3 regions of the Rhizobium sp. FG96 genome follow, and region 3 is predicted to be linked to each of the others. Evidence: predicted binding sites of a transcription regulator. Region 3 holds the regulator's gene; each other region holds the start of a gene.

Region 1 (6,402 bases), on a different contig from region 3:
TCGCGCCGCTTCTGATCGTCATCAAGCTCGAAGAGTATAATTACGCGGCCGCCACGGCGATCGCCGCCGTCATGCTCATCATCTCGTTCACCATGCTGCTCGTCATCAACCTGATCCAGAGCTGGCGCAGACGGAGGTACGGACATGGCGCTTGATACGGCCACCGCCGCTCCCAAAGTCCGCTCCGTTGTCACCGAAAGCCGGTTGGCGCGCTGGAGCCTGGTCTTCCTGTCGCTGCTCTTCCTGCTGCTGATGGTCTTCCTGCCGCTGGCGGCAGTCTTCGTCGAAGCCTTCCGCAAGGGCATCGTCGCCTTTTTCGAGGCGCTGCAGGATACGGAAACCTTCTCGGCGATCCGGCTGACGCTGATCGTCGCCGGCATCAGCGTGCCGCTGAACCTCGTCTTCGGCGTCGCCGCCGCCTGGGCGATCGCCAAGTTCGAGTTCAAGGGCAAGGCGTTCCTGACGACGCTGATCGACCTGCCCTTCTCGGTCTCGCCGGTTATTTCGGGCCTGGTCTTCGTGCTGCTGTTCGGCGCCAATACTTATCTCGGCAAATGGCTCGATGCCCACAGCATCAAGATCCTCTTCGCCGTTCCGGGCCTGGTGCTCGCCACCATGTTTGTCACCTTTCCCTTCGTTGCCCGCGAGCTGATCCCGCTGATGCAGGAACAGGGGACAGCGGATGAAGAGGCGGCGCTGTCGCTCGGCGCCAGCGGCTGGCAGACCTTCTGGCATGTCACGCTGCCGAACATCAAATGGGGTCTGCTCTACGGCGTGCTGCTCTGCAACGCGCGCGCCATGGGCGAATTCGGCGCCGTCTCGGTCGTCTCCGGCCATATCCGTGGCCAGACCAACACCATGCCGCTGCAGGTGGAAATCCTCTATAACGAGTATAATTTCACCGGCGCTTTCGCCGTCGCGACCCTGCTTGCCCTGCTTGCCCTTGTGACCCTTGTTTTGAAGACGCTGCTCGAAATGCGATACAGCGCGGAAATCGCCGCCAGCCGGCGGCACTGAAGGATTGAGAATGGAAGTTCGCGTTCAAAACATACGCAAGGAATTCGACCGGTTTCCGGCGCTCCACGACGTTTCGCTCGATATCCGCTCGGGCGAGCTGATCGCGCTGCTCGGCCCTTCCGGTTCCGGCAAGACGACATTGCTTCGCCTGATCGCAGGCCTCGAAAGCCCGACCGACGGCAAGGTGTTCTTCGGCGACGAAGATGCCTCGAAGAAGACCGTACAGCAGCGCAATATCGGCTTCGTCTTCCAGCATTACGCGCTGTTCCGCCACATGACGGTGCTCGACAATGTCGCCTTCGGCCTCAAGGTCCGCAGCGGCGCGCGCCGTCCGCCGAAGGCCGAGATCCGCAAGCGGGCGCTCGAGCTGCTCGACCTCGTGCAGCTTTCCGGCCTTGAGAAGCGTTATCCGGCGCAGCTATCCGGCGGCCAGCGCCAGCGCGTAGCGCTCGCCCGCGCCATGGCGGTCGAGCCGAACGTGCTGCTGCTCGACGAGCCCTTCGGCGCGCTCGACGCCCAGGTTCGCAAGGACCTGCGCAAATGGCTTCGCGAAATCCATGACCGCACCGGCCATACGACCGTCTTCGTCACCCACGACCAGGACGAGGCGATGGAACTCGCCGACCGCGTCGTCGTCATGAGCCAGGGTGCGATCGAGCAGGTCGGCACGCCGGATGAAGTCTACGACCGGCCAAACTCACCCTTCGTCTTCGGCTTCGTCGGCCAGTCCAACTGTCTGAACGTAAAGATCGCCAATGGCGACATTCTGTTCGAGGGCCGCACGCTCGGCCTGAAGGCGGATGGGGAGCCTGATGGCGAGGCCCAGCTCTACTTCCGCCCGCACGACATCGAACTGCTGGACGCAAATCGCGGCGGCATTCCCGGCAAGCTGGCCTCCAGCCGCCGCGTTGCCGGAACACGGCATATCGAAATCGATATCGGTACCGCGCATCAGCATATCGAGCTGGAAGTTCCGCCCTCGCACACCGAGGTCCTCGACAGCAAGCATATCGCTTTCCGGCCGACGCGCTGGAAGCTGTTCCGGAAGGACTGACCCCTCTACGCCGTCATGCTCGGGCTTGTCGCGAGCATCCGCAACGGCTGCGGGCGGCAAGACCGCCCGCTCTCACATTCAATAGACTTCCGGAACATACATGTCCGGCGGAACCGGAACGCGCGAGTAATCGTCGTGACGTACGCGCGGCGGCAGGACGATGTGATCCTTCGGCACGTCCTCATAGGGGATCTGCTTCAAGAGGTGGTTGATCATGTTGAGGCGGGCGCGCTTCTTGTCGACGGCCTGAACGACCCACCACGGCGCCTCGGGGATGTGGGTATATTCCAGCATCTCTTCCTTGGCCTTGGTGTATTCTTCCCAATGCACGCGGCTTTCGAGGTCCATCGGCGACAGCTTCCACTGCTTCAGCGGATCCTGGATGCGCATGCGGAAGCGGAACTCCTGCTCCTCGTCGGTGATCGAGAACCAGTATTTGACGAGGATGATGCCGGAGCGCACCAGCATGCGCTCGAATTCCGGAACCGAACGGAAGAACTCGTCGAGTTCATCCTTGGTGCAGAAACCCATCACACGCTCGACGCCGGCACGGTTGTACCAGCTGCGGTCGAAGAGCGCCATTTCGCCTGCCGACGGCAGATGCGGGACATAGCGCTGGAAATACCACTGGTTCCGCTCACGCTCGGTCGGCGCCGGAAGTGCGACGACGCGGCAGACGCGCGGGTTCAGACGCTGCGTGACACGCTTGATGGCACCGCCCTTGCCGGCTGAATCGCGGCCTTCGAAAAGCACGACGACCTTCAGCTTCTTGTGCTGCACCCAGTCCTGCAGCTTCACCAGCTCGTGCTGGAGACGGAAGAGCTCGCGGAAATAGGTCTTGCGGTCGAGCACATCCTCAAGGCCGCCAGGCATGTTTTCGGCGACCAGCTCGTCGAGCCGGTCCTCCTCCATCTGCATTTCCAGTTCCTCGTCGAAACTGTCTGCAATCTCATCCTTGATGCGGCGGAGCTGGTCGATTTCTTCCTGAGTCATGGTCCTGTCCCTCTGATCGGCGCCACATCAACAGGGTTTGACGACAGTAATGTGACAATGCGAGCCGCGCGAGGAAGGCCGCCGGAGATACCGCAAAGTTCTGTCACGCAAGGTTCACGGGGCGGACGTAGTTTTGGTTGCTTTTCCATGAAAGGACAAGGACATGGCTGATATTGCCCCCGATCACCTGTTGCCTGAGTCCGGTAAGCACCCGCTGCATTCGTCGAGTGCAGGCAAGTGGTTCGTGCCGGTCTTTATCGTCATTCTTCTCTGCGGCCTTGGATATGTCGCCTATGCGCTCGGCCGCGATCTGACCGAAGCCTCCGCGGTTCCGTGGATCCTGCTTGGCCTTGCGCTGCTAATTGCGCTCGGCTTCGAGTTCGTCAACGGCTTCCATGATACAGCTAACGCCGTCGCCACCGTTATCTACACGCGCTCGATGCCCGCCGAGCTCGCCGTCATCTGGTCCGGCTTCTTCAATTTCTTGGGCGTGCTGACATCGACGGGCGCCGTGGCCTTCGGGATTCTGGCACTCCTGCCGGTCGAGCTCATCCTGCAGGTCGGCTCGGGATCGGGCCTTGCGATGGTCTTTGCGCTGTTGATCGCCGCGATCTTCTGGAACCTCGGCACCTGGTATCTCGGCCTGCCCTCCTCCAGCTCGCACACGCTCGTTGGCTCGATCATCGGCGTCGGCCTCGCCAACCAGTTTCTCGCCCCGGCGGGAAGCGCGACCAGCGGCGTCGACTGGTCGCAGGCGACCAATATCGGCCTGTCGCTGCTGATTTCTCCGCTGATCGGCTTCGCTCTCTCGGCCGTGCTTCTCCTCGTCATGAAGTTCCTTGTGCGCAAGAAGGAGCTCTATGAGGAGCCGAAGGGCAACCAGCCACCGCCGCTCTGGATCCGGGCAATCCTGATCTTCACCTGCACGGGCGTGAGCTTCGCCCATGGCTCCAACGACGGGCAGAAGGGCATGGGCCTGATCATGCTCATCCTGATCGGCCTCGTGCCGACGGCCTTCGCGCTGAACCGGACGCCCGATGTCAACTACCTCGAAGCCTACAAGCAGGCCTCGGCCCAGGTCGAAACCGCGCTCGGCAAATATGTAAAGCCGGGCGTGACTGTGACCGACTACAAGGCCGAGGTCAGCAATGCGGTGAAGACCAAGACGTGGACGGACGCGACGACGCCTGCCCTGCAGCAATATATCCACCAGACGAGCGCCGAAGTCGCCGGTTTCCCGACGGTCGAGGCCGTTCCGACCAACATCGTCGGTAACGTTCGCAACGACATCTATCTCATCGGTGAATCGCTGAAGCTGATCGACAAGCAGAAGCTGCTGCCAATGGATGCCGCCGATCTGCAGGCTGTCACCAACTACCACAAGGCCGTCGACAACGCGACGAAGTTCATCCCGCTCTGGGTCAAGGTCGCCGTCGCACTCGCCCTCGGCCTCGGCACCATGGTCGGCTGGAAGCGCATCGTCGTCACCGTCGGCGAGAAGATCGGCAAGACGCATTTGACCTATGGCCAGGGCGCCGCCGCCGAAGTCGTCGCCATGGTCACGATCGGCGCGGCAGACCATCTCGGCCTGCCGGTCTCGACGACGCATGTGCTCTCATCCGGCGTTGCCGGGACGATGGCGGCCAACGGTTCCGGCCTGCAATGGTCGACCGTCCGCAACATGCTGATGGCATGGGTGCTGACGCTGCCGGCCTCGATCGCCATCGCCTTCGTGCTCTTCATCATCCTTCGCCAGGTCTTCTAAGGCTCCTGACGAAGGAAAACCGCGACAAATGCTGCGGCGCATGATAAGCGCGCCGCAGCTTCTTATCAGGTACCCGCTTTCCCATGATCCGCATCGAAAATATCAGCAAGCAGAACAGCCACCGCATTCTCTATCTCGAGGCATCCGCCGCGCTCAACAAGGGCGAGAAGATCGGCCTCGTCGGCCCGAACGGCGCCGGCAAGACGACGCTGTTCCGCATGATCACCGGCGACGAGACGCCGGATGAAGGCCAGATCTCCGTCGAGAAGGGCATGACCGTCGGCTATTTCAACCAGGATGTCGGCGAGATGTCCGGCCGCAGCGCCGTTGCCGAAGTCATGGAAGGCGCCGGCCCCGTCAGCGAAGTCGCCGCCGAACTGCGCGATCTCGAAGCCGCCATGTCCGACCCCGACCGCATGGACGAGATGGACGCGATCATCGAGCGCTACGGCGAAGTGCAGGCCCGCTACGAAGAGCTCGACGGCTACGCGCTGGAAGGCCGCGCCCGCGAAGTGCTGGACGGTCTGAGCTTCACCCAGGAAATGATGGACGGCGATGTCGGCAAGTTGTCCGGCGGCTGGAAAATGCGCGTGGCGCTCGCCCGCATCCTGCTGATGCGCCCGGACGTGATGCTGCTCGACGAACCGTCGAACCATCTCGATCTCGAAAGCCTGATCTGGCTCGAAGACTTCCTGAAGAATTTCGACGGCGCGCTGCTGATGACCTCGCACGACCGCGAATTCCTCAACCGCATCGTCACCAAGATCATCGAAATCGACGCCGGTTCGCTCAACAGCTACTCGGGCGACTACGCCTTCTACGAAAACCAGCGGGCGCAGAACGAGAAGCAGCAGCAGGCGCAGTTCGAGCGCCAGCAGGCGATGCTCGCCAAGGAAATCAAGTTCATCGAGCGCTTCAAGGCCCGCGCGTCACACGCAGCGCAAGTGCAGAGCCGCGTCAAGAAGCTCGACAAGATCGAACGCGTCGAGCCGCCGCGCCGCCGCCAGACCGTCGCCTTCGAATTCCTGCCCGCACCGCGCTCGGGCGAAGACGTCATCAACATCAAGAACGTTCACAAGAAATACGGCAGCCGCAGTATCTATGAAGGCCTGGACTTCATGGTCCGCCGCAAGGAGCGCTGGTGCATCATGGGCGTCAACGGCGCCGGCAAATCGACGCTCCTGAAGCTCGTTGCCGGTTCGACTGACCCCGATCAGGGCAGCGTCGCGCTCGGCGCCAGCGTCAAGATGGGCTATTTCGCCCAGCACGCCATGGACCTGCTCGATGGCGAGCGCACGGTCCTCGAATGGCTGGAGGATTCCTTCCCGCTCGCCGGCCAGGCACCGCTTCGCGCGTTGGCAGGCTGCTTCGGCTTCTCGGGTGACGATGTCGAGAAGAAGTGCCGCGTGCTCTCGGGCGGCGAAAAGGCCCGCCTGGTCATGGCCAAGATGCTGTTCGACCCGCCGAACCTGCTGGTCCTCGACGAACCGACCAACCACCTCGACCTCGACACCAAGGAAATGCTGATCAAGGCGCTCGCCGATTACGAAGGCACCATGCTCTTCGTCTCGCA
Region 2 (6,402 bases), on a different contig from region 3:
AGGTGACGCGTGCCGATGAATGTTAGCAGCCGCTCACCGTAATAGGTCAGCAGGATACCCATCAGCTCGTTCGATTTTTCCAACAAGACAGGATCCTGGATCAGCGGCGATAGCGCATCGACGACATCAAGCTGCTTCAGCGCTGCCTGCCAATAGACATAGCCCGGATCGCCCCCGGCATAATATCCGCGGTCGACAGCGGCGCGGATCGAAATGATACGGCTATAGGCAAGTGCGAGATCGGAGAGTTCGTTCTGGAGATTGCCATCGAGCATGCCTGCCGAGGGCAGGCTCATCTGGAATTTCCGGCGCTCCTCATCGAGCCGCGCGCGGCTCTGCTGCATGCTGACCGCATTGTCGGTACCGGGATGGGTGAGATACTGCCTGGTCGCAACGGTCTCGCCGAGGATCTCGTTCGCCGCGATCGAGCCACCGCGCGCCAGAACATCAGCGAAACGATAGTCTTTTTCCAGCGAAACATACTGGCGGAACGACGTGCGTACGACCAGAACGCCTTCGGCGATCATGAAGATGAAAGGCAGCAGGATGGCCGCGAGAATGATCTTGTTGGTCGTTTCGAACTTCATCGAAAGCCGCCGCAATCCGCAGGTTGAAGACGTGTTTCGATGAAATTCTAGCGGGATTCCCTAAAGAACCCATAAACCTATATGCGAAGGCCTATACGTCAGGGCGGATGAAATCGCGCGTTTCGGCATCCATGACCCACAATTCGCCGGTCGAGATGTCGAACCAAGCGCCGTGAAGGGCGATCTTGCCCTCTTTTTCCAGCGCCTTGACCTCGGGGAAGGTCCTGAGATTGTTGATCGAGTTGCGGATCGAGACACGCTCGAGCGCCGTCTGGCGCTCGGTCTGGGTCATAACGTCGTTGCTGCCGATCTGCTCGGCGGCATCCTTGACGAGCGACATCCAGCGGCCGATAAAATCGCCCGGCGAGAGCGGTTCTGAGCTCGGATCGAGTGCAGCGCGGATACCACCGCAACGGCCATGGCCGATGACGACGATATCGGTGACCTTGAGGGCCTGTACGGCAAATTCGAGGGCAGCCGAAGTCGCATGGAAATGCCCGTCCGGCTCATAGGGCGGCACGAGATTGGCGACGTTCCGGATGACGAAGAGCTCGCCCGGGCCGGCATCGAAGATCAACTCCGGAGCCGCGCGGGAGTCGCAGCAGGCGATGACGAGCGTGGTTGGGCTCTGCCCGTTTTCCGCAAGCGTCTTGTAGCGGTCGCGCGCATCGGCATAGCGCCCGCTCATGAAGTTGCGATAACCGTCGAGAAGTGATCCAGGAAAACGCTGCATGACATTTCGATTACCGCTTGGCGCGGGCAAGATCAACTGCTGCAGTGCAAAATGAGTCGTTGCTATTGCTTGCGCCGCTGCGCCGGATGCATGAGGCGGCTCATCTGCACCATGGCCATCGGCGTGGCGAGACTGGAAGCATCACTCGCAAGCGTCAATTCGTCGCTTCCGCGTTTGACGGCGCGAGCAAGCACTTCATAGACGCTGGCCGTCGCCAGCTGCAGCGCTTTCTCGTCATCCATGCCCGAGAGCAACCGTGACATGAAGAGCGCAGCCAGGAGGTCTCCGAGCCCATTCGGCGGATTGTCGATCGCCCGATGCTCGGCAAGCAGCGCGTGGCGTCCGGAAAGATAGAGATTGCCGATCCCGCCGCTCATCATCGGAACAGCCGAGGTGACCAGCATGCGTGACGGGCCGAGCGACAACGCCGCCTCCATGACGGCATTGTTGTCATCGAGCGGTGCGCCGGCCATCCAGGCGAGCTCGTAGCGGTTGGGTGTCGCGAGCGAGGCAAGCGGGATCAGGTGGTCGCGGATCGCTTCAGCCGTTGCCTGCGGGACATAGAGCCCGCCGAGATCGCCCATGACGGGGTCACAGACGTAGAGAAGATCCGGATTGCCCTGCCGCAGCGAGCTGACCAGCCGGGCCACCGACTTGGCCTGCGCCGCATTGCCGAAATAGCCTGACAGCAACGCCTTCACCTCGCCCACCCAGGGCGCGCGGATCAGGTCATCGATCGCCGCATCGAAGTCGGCTTCGGCAAAGGTCAGCCGTGTGGAGCGGCCATGCCCGGGATGCCAGGGCAAAACCACCGTCGGAAGAGCCCAGACCTGATGTCCGAGCGTTTCAAGCGCGAAGACGGCGGCGCGATTGCCGACCGAACCACGAACGACGTGACTGGAGATGACGATAACCGTTCCGGCAGCGGTATTTTCTGGCATGATGATGGTCCTGAACCCGATGCGCCGTTGATCCCCTTTTTGCGCCACAGCTGTCAACCGTTCTTCATCTCTGCGTGGAAAGGTCGCGAAGCGGACGGAGAAAACCGGAGACGACTTATTTTAGCTATTCGAGATAAGCGTCAATTCTTCCGGAAAGTGATCCAAACAGGGGCGAAAATGAACGAAAGCTGCCGTCAAACCGCCTCTTTTAGAGATTTTTTCGATAACTCTTCTGATATTTTGCCCAAAACCGACCGACTCGGGGGGAGCATCTGAAATGGCCGTAAGACAAAATCCGAAACGTGAAAAGCAGATCGGGAGCGCCAAGAAGATCGCGGCCGCGACCGGCGACAAATTTCTTGAGCCCGAAATTCTCTTCAGCCGCGCCAGCGGCGACGATCTCGACCGCTACACCCCAGAGATGCTCGCGCTGTCGGCGGTCCATTCCGCCCGCGAATTACAGGCCTGGAACGGCAAGACGCCGCGCGTCAGCATCGACACCATCGCGGATGTCGAGCCCGCGGGCATTGCCGTATCGGTTCTGACGATCACCGACCACAACATGCCCTTCCTCTACGAGTCCGTGATGGGCGAGGTGACCAGCACCTACCGCGATCTCTTCATGGCGGTTCACCCCATTCTGGTCCTCGAAGACGGCAAGGCTCCTGAGCTGTATTCGGCCGATGAGCCGAGCGATCCGGCAAAGCGCGTCAGCCATATCCAGATCCATATTTCGCCGCTGACATCGGCCCAGGCCGCCGACCTGCAGAAGCGCATCAAGACGGTGCTGGAGCAGGTCGATCAGGCGGTTTCCGACTGGAAGCCGATGCTGTCCAAGCTCGATACGGCGATCGACGAGCTGCGTGAACATGGCTCCAGCCGCAAGAAGGCAGACCGCGACGAAGCACTCGCCTTCCTGACCTGGCTGCGCGATGAGAACTTCACCTTCCTCGGCATGCGCGAATACGTCTATTCCGGCAAGGGCGCCGGCGCCAAGGTGGAGCGCGACAAGGGCACCGGCCTCGGTATTCTCTCCAATCCCGACGTTCTCGTCCTGCGCACCGGCAAGGATGCGGTGACGACGACGCCCGAGATCCTCGCCTTCCTCGACGGTCCGGATTTCCTGATCGTCACCAAGGCCAACGTCAAATCGGTGGTCCACCGCCGCGCCTATATGGACTATGTCGGCGTCAAGCGTTTCGACAAGGATGGCAACGTCACTGGCGAACTCCGCATCGTCGGCCTCTTCACATCGACGGCCTATACGTCCTGGGCGTCCGAGATCCCGCTGATCCGCTCGAAGATCGCCAAGGTGAAGGAGCATTTCGGCTTCGACCCGATGAGCCACTCCGGCCGCATGCTCGACAACACGCTGGAATCCTATCCGCGCGACGATCTCTTCCAGATCGACACGACGCTGCTGTCGAGCTTTGCCGAGCAGATCAACGACCTCGCCGACAGGCCGCGCGTGCGCGTCCTGCCGCGCATCGACCATTTCGACCGCTTCGTCTCCGTCATCATCTATGTGCCGCGCGAAGAATATGACTCGATCGTCCGCGAGAAGATCGGCACTTACCTGAAGACCGTCTATGACGGCCGCGTTTCCGCCTATTATCCGGCCTTCCCGGAAGGCGGCGTCGCCCGCGTCCACTTCATCATCGGCCGCTCCGGCGGCAAGACGCCGCGCATTCCCCAGGCCAAGCTTGAGGAAGCGATCCGGGCGATCACCGCCCGCTGGGACAGCCGCTTCGAGATGCTGGCAGGCCCGAAGGCACCCCGGATCGGCGTCAGTAACGCCTTCCAGGAAGCTTTCTCGCCGGATGAAGCCGTCGGCGATCTTCCAGATATCAGCGCATGCGCAGCCGGCGAACCGATCCGCATCGAGTTCTATTACCGCGACGACAATGAGCGCGGACGCATCCTGTCCCTGAAGATCTTCCACAGTGGCGAGCAGCTGCCGCTCTCGCGCCGTGTTCCGCTGCTTGAAAATCTCGGCTTCAACGTGCTCAGCGAAAGGACTTTCGATATCGAAGTCCCCGCTGCCGATGGCGCCACCAGCATCGTCGTGCTGCACGATATGGAGCTCGAAGCCCGCAGCGGCGCCGACATCGATCTCGGCCGCTTCGGCGCGCCGCTGGAAGAAGCTTTCGTTGCCGCCTTCAATGGCACGATCGACAATGACAGCTTCAACCGCCTGATCCTCTCGGCGGCCCTCTCCGCCCGCGAAACCAACGTGCTGCGTGCCTACGCGCGCTATCTGCGCCAGGCGGGCATTGCCTATTCGCAGGATTATATCGCCGCTACGCTCGACAAATATCCTGATATCGCAGCAGCGATCTTCCGCCTCTTCCATGAAACCATGGATCCGGCGGTCGCCGAGAAGCCGCGGCTGAAGAAGCTTGCCGATCTGCACCAGTCGATCGAAACGGCGCTCGCCAACGTTCCGAGCCTCGACGACGACCGCATCCTGCGCCGCTATATCAACGTTGTCGACGCCACGCTGCGCACCAACTATTTCCAGCGCAACGAGGATGGCTCGACCAAGGCGATGCTCGCCTTCAAGCTCGACCCGCATCTGGTCGATGGCCTGCCGCAGCCGCTGCCCTTCCGCGAAATCTTCGTCTACGGCGTCGAGGTCGAGGGTGTTCACCTGCGCTTCGGCAAGGTCGCCCGTGGCGGCCTGCGCTGGTCCGACCGCGCCGAGGATTATCGCACGGAAGTGCTGGGTCTCGTGAAGGCACAGCAGGTCAAGAACGCCGTCATCGTCCCCGTCGGTGCCAAGGGCGGCTTCTATCCGAAGAAGCTCCCGGTCGGCGGCAGCCGCGACGAGATCTTCAACGCCGGCCGCGAAGCCTACAAGACCTATATCCGCACGCTGCTGTCGATTACCGACAACATCTCCGGCGCCGATATCGTGCCGCCGGCCAACACGGTTCGCATCGATGGCGACGACCCCTATTTCGTCGTCGCCGCCGACAAGGGCACCGCGACCTTCTCCGACACGGCCAACGCGCTGGCGCAGGAAGCCGGCTTCTGGCTGGACGACGCCTTTGCCTCGGGCGGCTCGGCCGGTTACGACCACAAGAAGATGGGCATCACCGCCCGTGGTGCCTGGGAGACCGTGAAGCGCCACTTCCGCGAAATGGATATCGACATCCAGGCGACGCCCTTCACCGTCGCCGGCGTCGGCGACATGTCGGGCGACGTCTTCGGCAACGGCATGCTGCTCTCTCCGAAGATCCGGCTGCTCGCCGCCTTCGACCACCGCGACATCTTCATCGATCCCGATCCGGATATGGAGAAGACGCTCGCCGAGCGTCAGCGCCTGTTCAATCTCGCGCGCTCCAGCTGGCAGGATTTCGACAAGTCGGTTCTGTCGAAGGGCGCGATGATCATCTCCCGTGCCGCAAAGTCGGTAACCCTGACGCCTGAAGCTGTCGCTGCGATCGGCATCGACAAGTCCGTGGCGACACCGTTCGAGATCATGACCGCGATCCTCAAGAGCCCGGTCGACCTGCTCTGGTTCGGCGGCATCGGTACCTATGTAAAAGCCGCGGCCGAAACCGACACCGAAGTCGGCGATCGCGCCAACGACCCGATCCGCATTGCCACCGACGATGTCCGCGCCAAGGTGATCGGCGAGGGCGCCAATCTCGGCGTCACCCAGAAGGGCCGTATCGCCTACGGTCTGAAGGGCGGCCGCAGCAATTCCGACGCCATAGACAACTCCGCCGGCGTCAACACCTCGGATGTCGAGGTCAACATCAAGATCGCACTCGCCAACGCCATGCATGACAGCCGCCTGACGCGTTCCAAGCGCGACCAGCTGCTGTCCTCCATGACGAACGAAGTCGCGAGCCTCGTGCTGCGCAACAACTATCTGCAGTCGCTCGCCATCTCGTTGACCGAGCGCAAGGGCACCGCCAACGGCCTGGAGCTCGCCCGCTTCATGACCGTGCTCGAAGGTGCAAAGCAGCTGAACCGCAAGGTCGAGACCCTGCCTGACGATGCAACGCTCGCCGAGCGTTATGCCGCCGGAAAGCCGCTGACCCGCCCGGAAATCGGCGTCCTGCTTTCCTACGCCAAGATCGTGCTCTTCGACGCGCTGATCGCCAGCGACCTGCCTGACGATCCCTATTTC
Region 3 (6,402 bases):
AACGCATCGAGCCGTCCCGACGTGCGTGATGCATCGGCGATGCTCTCCAAGGGCGCTCCGATCCAGCTGCGCGACATGGTCGTCGCCGACCCGTCGATCATCGGCAAGACGATCAACGTTACGGTTCTCGCCGACGCCAATGTCGACAGCGCCAACAAGGGCCAGATCGATCTGAGCGTCGATGAGAAGAACCGCAAGGTCAACGACAAGCAGGTTGGCTGGATGAACGAACTGAAGTCGAGCGGCGCTCTCTTCAAGCAGTTCAACACGGGCCTCTTCGTCAACGGCAATTCCAGCCGTCCTGAAGCCGCCGGCCTCGGCGTTGCCCTCATCGGCTCGCTCTATCTGATGGCGATCGTTCTTGTGCTGTCGCTGCCGATCGGTGTCGCCGCCTCGATCTATCTCGAGGAATTCGCGCCGAAGAACCGGCTGACGGATCTCATCGAGGTCAACATCAACAACCTGGCTGCGGTTCCCTCGATCGTCTACGGTCTGCTCGGTCTCTCAGTGTTCATCAACTTCATGGGCATGCCGCGCTCGGCCTCGCTGGTCGGCGGTCTGGTGCTCACGCTGATGACGCTGCCGACGATCATCATCGCGACGCGTGCGGCTCTTCGCGCCGTCCCGCCGTCGATCCGCGCGGCCGCTCTCGGTCTCGGCGCCTCGAAGATGCAGATGGTGTTCCACCATGTGCTGCCGCTCGCCATGCCGGGCATCCTGACCGGCACCATCATCGGCCTGGCGCACGCGCTCGGCGAAACCGCGCCGCTCTTGCTGATCGGCATGGTCGCCTTCGTCGCCAATGCACCGGCCACGCCTCTCGACCCGTCCACCGCCCTCCCAGTCCAGGTCTACATGTGGGCCAACGAAGCCGAACGCGCCTTCGTGGAACGTACGTCGGGTGCCATTATCGTCCTCCTCCTGTTCCTGATCGTCATGAACCTCGGAGCCATCCTCTTGCGCCGTCGCTTTGAGCGCCGCTGGTAAACGGAGTAGAAACAATGAACATGTTGACCGAAGCAGCAGTTGAAAAGGCTCTGGACCAGAAAATGAACAGCATTCCCTACAAGATGATCGGCCAGGACGTTTCCGTCTATTACGGCGAAAAGCGCGCCCTCTTCGACGTCAAGCTGAACATCCGCGAAAACACCGTCACGGCGCTCATCGGCCCGTCCGGCTGCGGCAAGTCCACCTTCCTGCGCAGCCTGAACCGCATGAACGACACGATCGACAATTGCCGCGTCACCGGTAAGATCACGCTCGATGGCGACGATATCTACGATCCGGATATCGACGTCGTCGAACTGCGCGCCCGCGTCGGCATGGTGTTCCAGAAGCCGAACCCGTTCCCGAAGTCGATCTATGAGAACGTCGCTTACGGCCCGCGCATCCATGGTCTCGCTAAGACCAAGGCCGACATGGACCAGATCGTCGAGACCAGCCTGCAGCGCGCCGGCCTCTGGAACGAGGTCAAGGACCGCGTTCATGAATCCGGCACCGGCCTCTCCGGCGGTCAGCAGCAGCGCCTCTGCATCGCCCGCGCCGTTGCAGTCTCGCCTGAAGTCATCCTGATGGACGAGCCGTGCTCGGCACTCGATCCGATCGCCACGGCAAAGGTCGAGGAACTGATCCACGAGCTGCGCGAAGCCTACACGATCGTCATCGTCACGCACTCCATGCAGCAGGCCGCCCGCGTTTCGCAGCGCACGGCCATGTTCCACCTCGGCAACCTCGTCGAGGAGAACGACACCGACAAGATGTTCACCAATCCGGACGATCCGCGCACCCAGGATTACATCATGGGCCGCTTCGGCTGATCTTTGGCGTCACGACCCCCGATAGACACTCAAGGACTTTCCCCATGGCATCGACACATATTTTTTCTGCGTATGACGAAGACCTGAAGTTCCTCTCGCGCCGCATTTCCGAAATGGGCGGCCTGGCCGAGCAGATGGTTTCCGACGCTGTCCGCGCCCTCGTCAACGGCGACGCGGCGCTGGCGCAGAAGGTCATCTCCGACGACGTGATCCTCGATCACGCCGAGCGCGAGATCAACGACAAGGCGATCGTCACCATCGCCCGCCGCCAGCCGATGGCGTCGGACCTGCGCGAGATCATGGGTTCGATCCGCATTGCCGCAGACCTCGAGCGCGTCGGCGACCTCGGCAAGAACACCGCAAAGCGCGTCATCGCCGTGCAGAGCACCGGCGTTCCGCGCAAGCTCGCCCGTGGCCTGGAGCATCTCTCCGAGCTCGCGCTCGTCCAGCTGAAGGAGGTGCTCGACGTCTACACGACGCGCGCTGCCGACAAGGCGAAGTCGATCCGCGAGCGCGACGAGGAAATCGACGCGATGTACACGTCGCTGTTCCGCGAGCTCCTGACCTACATGATGGAAGATCCGCGCAACATCACCAGCTGCACGCACCTGCTCTTCTGCGCCAAGAACATCGAGCGCATCGGCGACCACGCCACCAACATTGCTGAAACCATCTACTACATGGCGACCGGCGCTCAGCCGGAAGGCGAGCGTCCGAAGGACGACACCGCCAACACCGTCGGCGCGGTAACGGAATAATCATCCGGACCGGGCCTCAGGAGACAGAATAGAATGATCCCGAGAGTTGCAGTCGTTGAAGACGAAGAAGCACTGAGCGTGCTTCTTCGCTACAATCTCGAAGCCGAAGGTTTCGAAGTCGATACCATCCTGCGCGGCGACGAGGCGGAAATCCGCCTTCAGGAGCGCACGCCGGACCTTCTTATCCTCGATTGGATGCTGCCTGGCGTATCAGGCATCGAGCTCTGCCGCCGGCTGCGCATGCGCCCGGAGACCGAGCGTCTGCCGATCATCATGCTGACGGCGCGCGGCGAGGAAAGCGAGCGCGTTCGCGGCCTGTCGACCGGCGCGGACGACTATGTCGTGAAGCCGTTCTCGACGCCCGAGCTCGTTGCCCGCGTCAAGGCGATGCTGCGCCGCGCCAAGCCGGAAGTTCTCTCGACCGTGCTGAAGTGCGGCGATATCGAACTCGACCGCGAAACGCACCGCGTTCACCGCAAGACCCGCGAAGTCCGTCTCGGACCGACCGAGTTCCGCCTCCTGGAGTTCCTTATGTCGTCGCCGGGCCGCGTCTTCTCGCGCTCGCAACTGCTCGACGGCGTCTGGGGTCACGACATCTATGTCGACGAGCGTACCGTCGACGTCCATGTCGGTCGCCTGCGCAAGGCGCTCAACTTCTCGAACATGCAGGATGTCATCCGCACCGTCCGCGGTGCCGGTTATTCCATGGAAGCCTGAGTGATCAAGGAGGCTACGGCCTCCTGACATGCAGATACAAAAAAACGGGCCGAAAGGCCCGTTTTTCGTTTGTCTTTACCCGGCTCAGTTTGCCCGGGCTGCGGCCCTGCGGCGATCATTGACCGGCTGGTAAGCCAGGCGCTGGTGATAGGTGCAGTAGGGCGAAGAATCCGGGCTTTCGCAGCCGCAGAAATGGAAATCGTCCTTCAGCGGATCGCCGACCGGCCACTTGCAGGTGCGCTCGGTCAGTTCCGTCAGGCCGAGACGGCGGGAGATCGGCACGACAACGTTGGAAGCCGGACGATATTCCATCTCCTCCATGACGTCGATTTCGATCTCTTCCTTCAGCATCGTTGCGCCCTGCGGGCGGGCAACGGTGCGGGTCGTCATGCGCGATGCGTAGTTCGGAGCGCGCGGTGCCGAAGTCGTGCGCTTCGGAGCCCGTGCCGCCGTCGCATTGCCGCCGGCCTTGGCACGGCCCGGCAGTGCCAGACGGTGAACCTTGCCGATAACGGCATTCCGGCTTACGCCTCCAAGTTGCGCCGCGATCTGGCTCGCGCTCAACCCTTCGGACCACAGTTTCTTGAGTTTCTCGACCCGCTCGTCTGTCCAGTTCATGCCCTGTGTCTCCGCCGTTTAAGCGTTGTGAAGGCAGAATCCTTCACCGTTTGCCCCGGATGAATCCGACACAAGAAACGCTTGACTAATTTTGGTGACTAGTTCCGCCGCATGCAGTCTAGTAATTGAGTTTTAACCTAGTGTGAGGCTGACTCCGTGACAAGAGTCGCGGGAATCCGGATGAATCGAATTTCAAGTTTTCCCCAACTTGCTTCCCCACAGAGTCATTTCTGCAACATTAGCTGTTGATGAAACGCGACATCGCTTGAGCGTCACCCAGAAGCCACGAAAGCCGTAGTTTTGTTGACATTGCAGTGCGAAAAGTAAATAGTGCACAGCGCCGCCGAGAGGCGGCATTTTTAATTTTTCGGACCTGGTTTTTTAGCCGGAGTCCGGTTGCCCATAACGCTGACAGGAGACCGCGCCATGGCTGAAGCCGCGCCGCTATATGATACCTATTCTCGTGCCCCTCTGCGGTTCGAGCGAGGTGAGGGCGTCTGGCTGATTACCGAGACCGGCGAGCGATATCTGGATTTTGGCGCGGGCGTTGCCGTGACCGCTGTCGGCCACAGCCATCCGCATGTTGTCGATGCCCTGAAGGCGCAGGCCGAGAAGGTCTGGCACCTCTCCAACATCTACGAGATCCCAGGCCAGGAAAAGCTCGCGACGAGGCTGACGGAAGCGACTTTCGCCGACAAGGTGTTCTTCACCAACTCGGGTGCGGAAGCCCTGGAATGCGCGATCAAGACCGCGCGCCGCTACCAGTATTCGAAGGGCCATCCGGAGCGCTTCCATATCATCACCTTCGAAGGCGCCTTCCATGGCCGTACGCTGGCGACGATCGCCGCCGGCGGCCAGGAGAAGTATCTCGAAGGCTTCGGTCCGAAGACCCCCGGTTTCGACCAGGTGCCTTTCGGCGATGTCGAAGCCGTCCGCGCGGCGATCACCGACGCAACGGCAGGCATTCTGATCGAGCCCGTACAGGGTGAGGGTGGTATCCGCCCGGCGACCGTCGAGTTCATGAAGGCGCTGCGCCAGCTCTGCGATGAGCATGGCCTGCTGCTGATCCTCGACGAAGTGCAGACCGGCGTTGGCCGTACCGGCAAGTTCTTCGCTTATGAATGGTCCGGCGTTAGCCCCGACATCATGGCTGTTGCCAAGGGCATCGGCGGCGGTTTCCCGCTCGGCGCCTGCCTTGCGACGGCTGAGGCGGCCTCCGGCATGAAGGCCGGCACGCACGGCTCGACCTATGGCGGCAATCCGCTTGCCATGGCCGTTGGCAGTGCCGTTCTCGATATCGTGCTCGCCGATGGCTTCCTGCAGCACGTCCGCGACGTGTCGCTGGTCTTCCGCCAGGGCCTGGCGTCGCTGAAGGATCGCTATCCTGACGTGATCGAGGATATCCGCGGCGAAGGCCTGCTGCTCGGCATCAAGGCCGCCGTTCCCTCGAGCGAACTCCTGGCTGCGATCCGCGGCGCGCATCTGCTGGGTGTCCCGGCGGGCGATAACGTCATCCGTCTCCTGCCGCCTCTGGTGGTGACTGCGGAAGAAGCCCGCGAAGGCCTCGTACGCATCGAGCAGGCCGCTGAGAGCATTCGCGCAGCCAAGGCCAAGAAGACGGCTTGAACGGATAGATGCCTTACGAGGCAAACAGGTAAGGACGACATGGCTTCCCCCAAACACTTCCTCGATCTCTCGGCGGTCAGCTCCGCCGATCTGCGCGTCATCATGAATGATGCGATCTCGCGCAAGCAGGCTTTCAAGGCAGGCGCCGGCGACAAGCCGCTCGCCGGCAAGATGCTGGCGATGATCTTCGAAAAGCCGTCCACACGTACCCGCGTCTCCTTCGATGTCGGCATGCGCCAGCTCGGCGGCGAGACACTGTTCCTCTCGGGCACCGAAATGCAGCTCGGCCGCGCCGAGACGATCGGCGACACCGCGAAGGTCCTGTCGCGCTATGTCGATGCGATCATGATCCGCACCACCGAGCACCACCGCATGCTCGAGCTTGCCGAGCATGCTACCGTGCCGGTCATCAACGCGCTGACCGACGATACGCATCCGTGCCAGATCATGGCCGATATCATGACCTTCGAAGAGCATCGCGGCCCGATCAAGGGCAAGACGATCGCCTGGACGGGTGACGGCAACAATGTGCTGCATTCGCTGGTCGAAGGCGCTGCCCGTTTCGGCTATCGCATGAACATGGCCGTACCCCTTGGTTCCGAGCCGAAGGATCACTATCTGAACTGGGCCCGCAATGAGGGCGCCGAAATCCTGCTCAGCCATGATGCCGACCGTGCGGTCGAAGGCGCCGATTGCGTGGTAACCGATACCTGGGTCTCCATGAATCAGGAACATCGGGCTCGCGGTCACAACGTCTTCCAGCCCTATCAGGTCAATCAGGCTTTGATGGCAAAGGCCGGCAAGGATGCATTGTTCATGCATTGCCTGCCCGCCCATCGTGGTGAGGAAGTCACGGACGAAGTGAT

Evidence for each region. The regulator PhoB, encoded in region 3, activates phosphate uptake and scavenging genes when phosphate is short. The targets are predictions, from matches to a motif close to TGTCATNNANCTGTCAT.
Region 1: ppk2 (polyphosphate kinase 2) is a predicted target of PhoB. The motif match lies at 3,105-3,121, and genes of this name have one in related genera.
Region 2: ACODR6_RS10345 (NAD-glutamate dehydrogenase) is a predicted target of PhoB. The motif match lies at 2,313-2,329, and genes of this name have one in related genera.

What each region holds. Positions count from the first base shown of each region.
Region 1 is NZ_JBMDIL010000003.1:381,689-388,090, reverse strand. It holds gene cysT (sulfate ABC transporter permease subunit CysT) at 1-155, shown strand, start outside; gene cysW (sulfate ABC transporter permease subunit CysW) at 145-1,017, shown strand; gene ACODR6_RS08055 (sulfate/molybdate ABC transporter ATP-binding protein) at 1,028-2,071, shown strand; gene ppk2 (polyphosphate kinase 2) at 2,150-3,064, opposite strand; gene ACODR6_RS08045 (inorganic phosphate transporter) at 3,228-4,829, shown strand; gene ACODR6_RS08040 (ABC-F family ATP-binding cassette domain-containing protein) at 4,913-6,402, shown strand, end outside.
Region 2 is NZ_JBMDIL010000004.1:386,586-392,987, forward strand. It holds gene ACODR6_RS10330 (GGDEF domain-containing protein) at 1-587, opposite strand, end outside; gene ACODR6_RS10335 (carbonic anhydrase) at 679-1,320, opposite strand; gene pdxY (pyridoxal kinase PdxY) at 1,383-2,261, opposite strand; gene ACODR6_RS10345 (NAD-glutamate dehydrogenase) at 2,539-6,402, shown strand, end outside.
Region 3 is NZ_JBMDIL010000006.1:386,293-392,694, forward strand. It holds gene pstA (phosphate ABC transporter permease PstA) at 1-987, shown strand, start outside; gene pstB (phosphate ABC transporter ATP-binding protein PstB) at 1,002-1,817, shown strand; gene phoU (phosphate signaling complex protein PhoU) at 1,862-2,575, shown strand; gene phoB (phosphate regulon transcriptional regulator PhoB) at 2,609-3,292, shown strand; gene ACODR6_RS14990 (GcrA family cell cycle regulator) at 3,377-3,910, opposite strand; gene ACODR6_RS14995 (aspartate aminotransferase family protein) at 4,337-5,536, shown strand; gene argF (ornithine carbamoyltransferase) at 5,576-6,402, shown strand, end outside.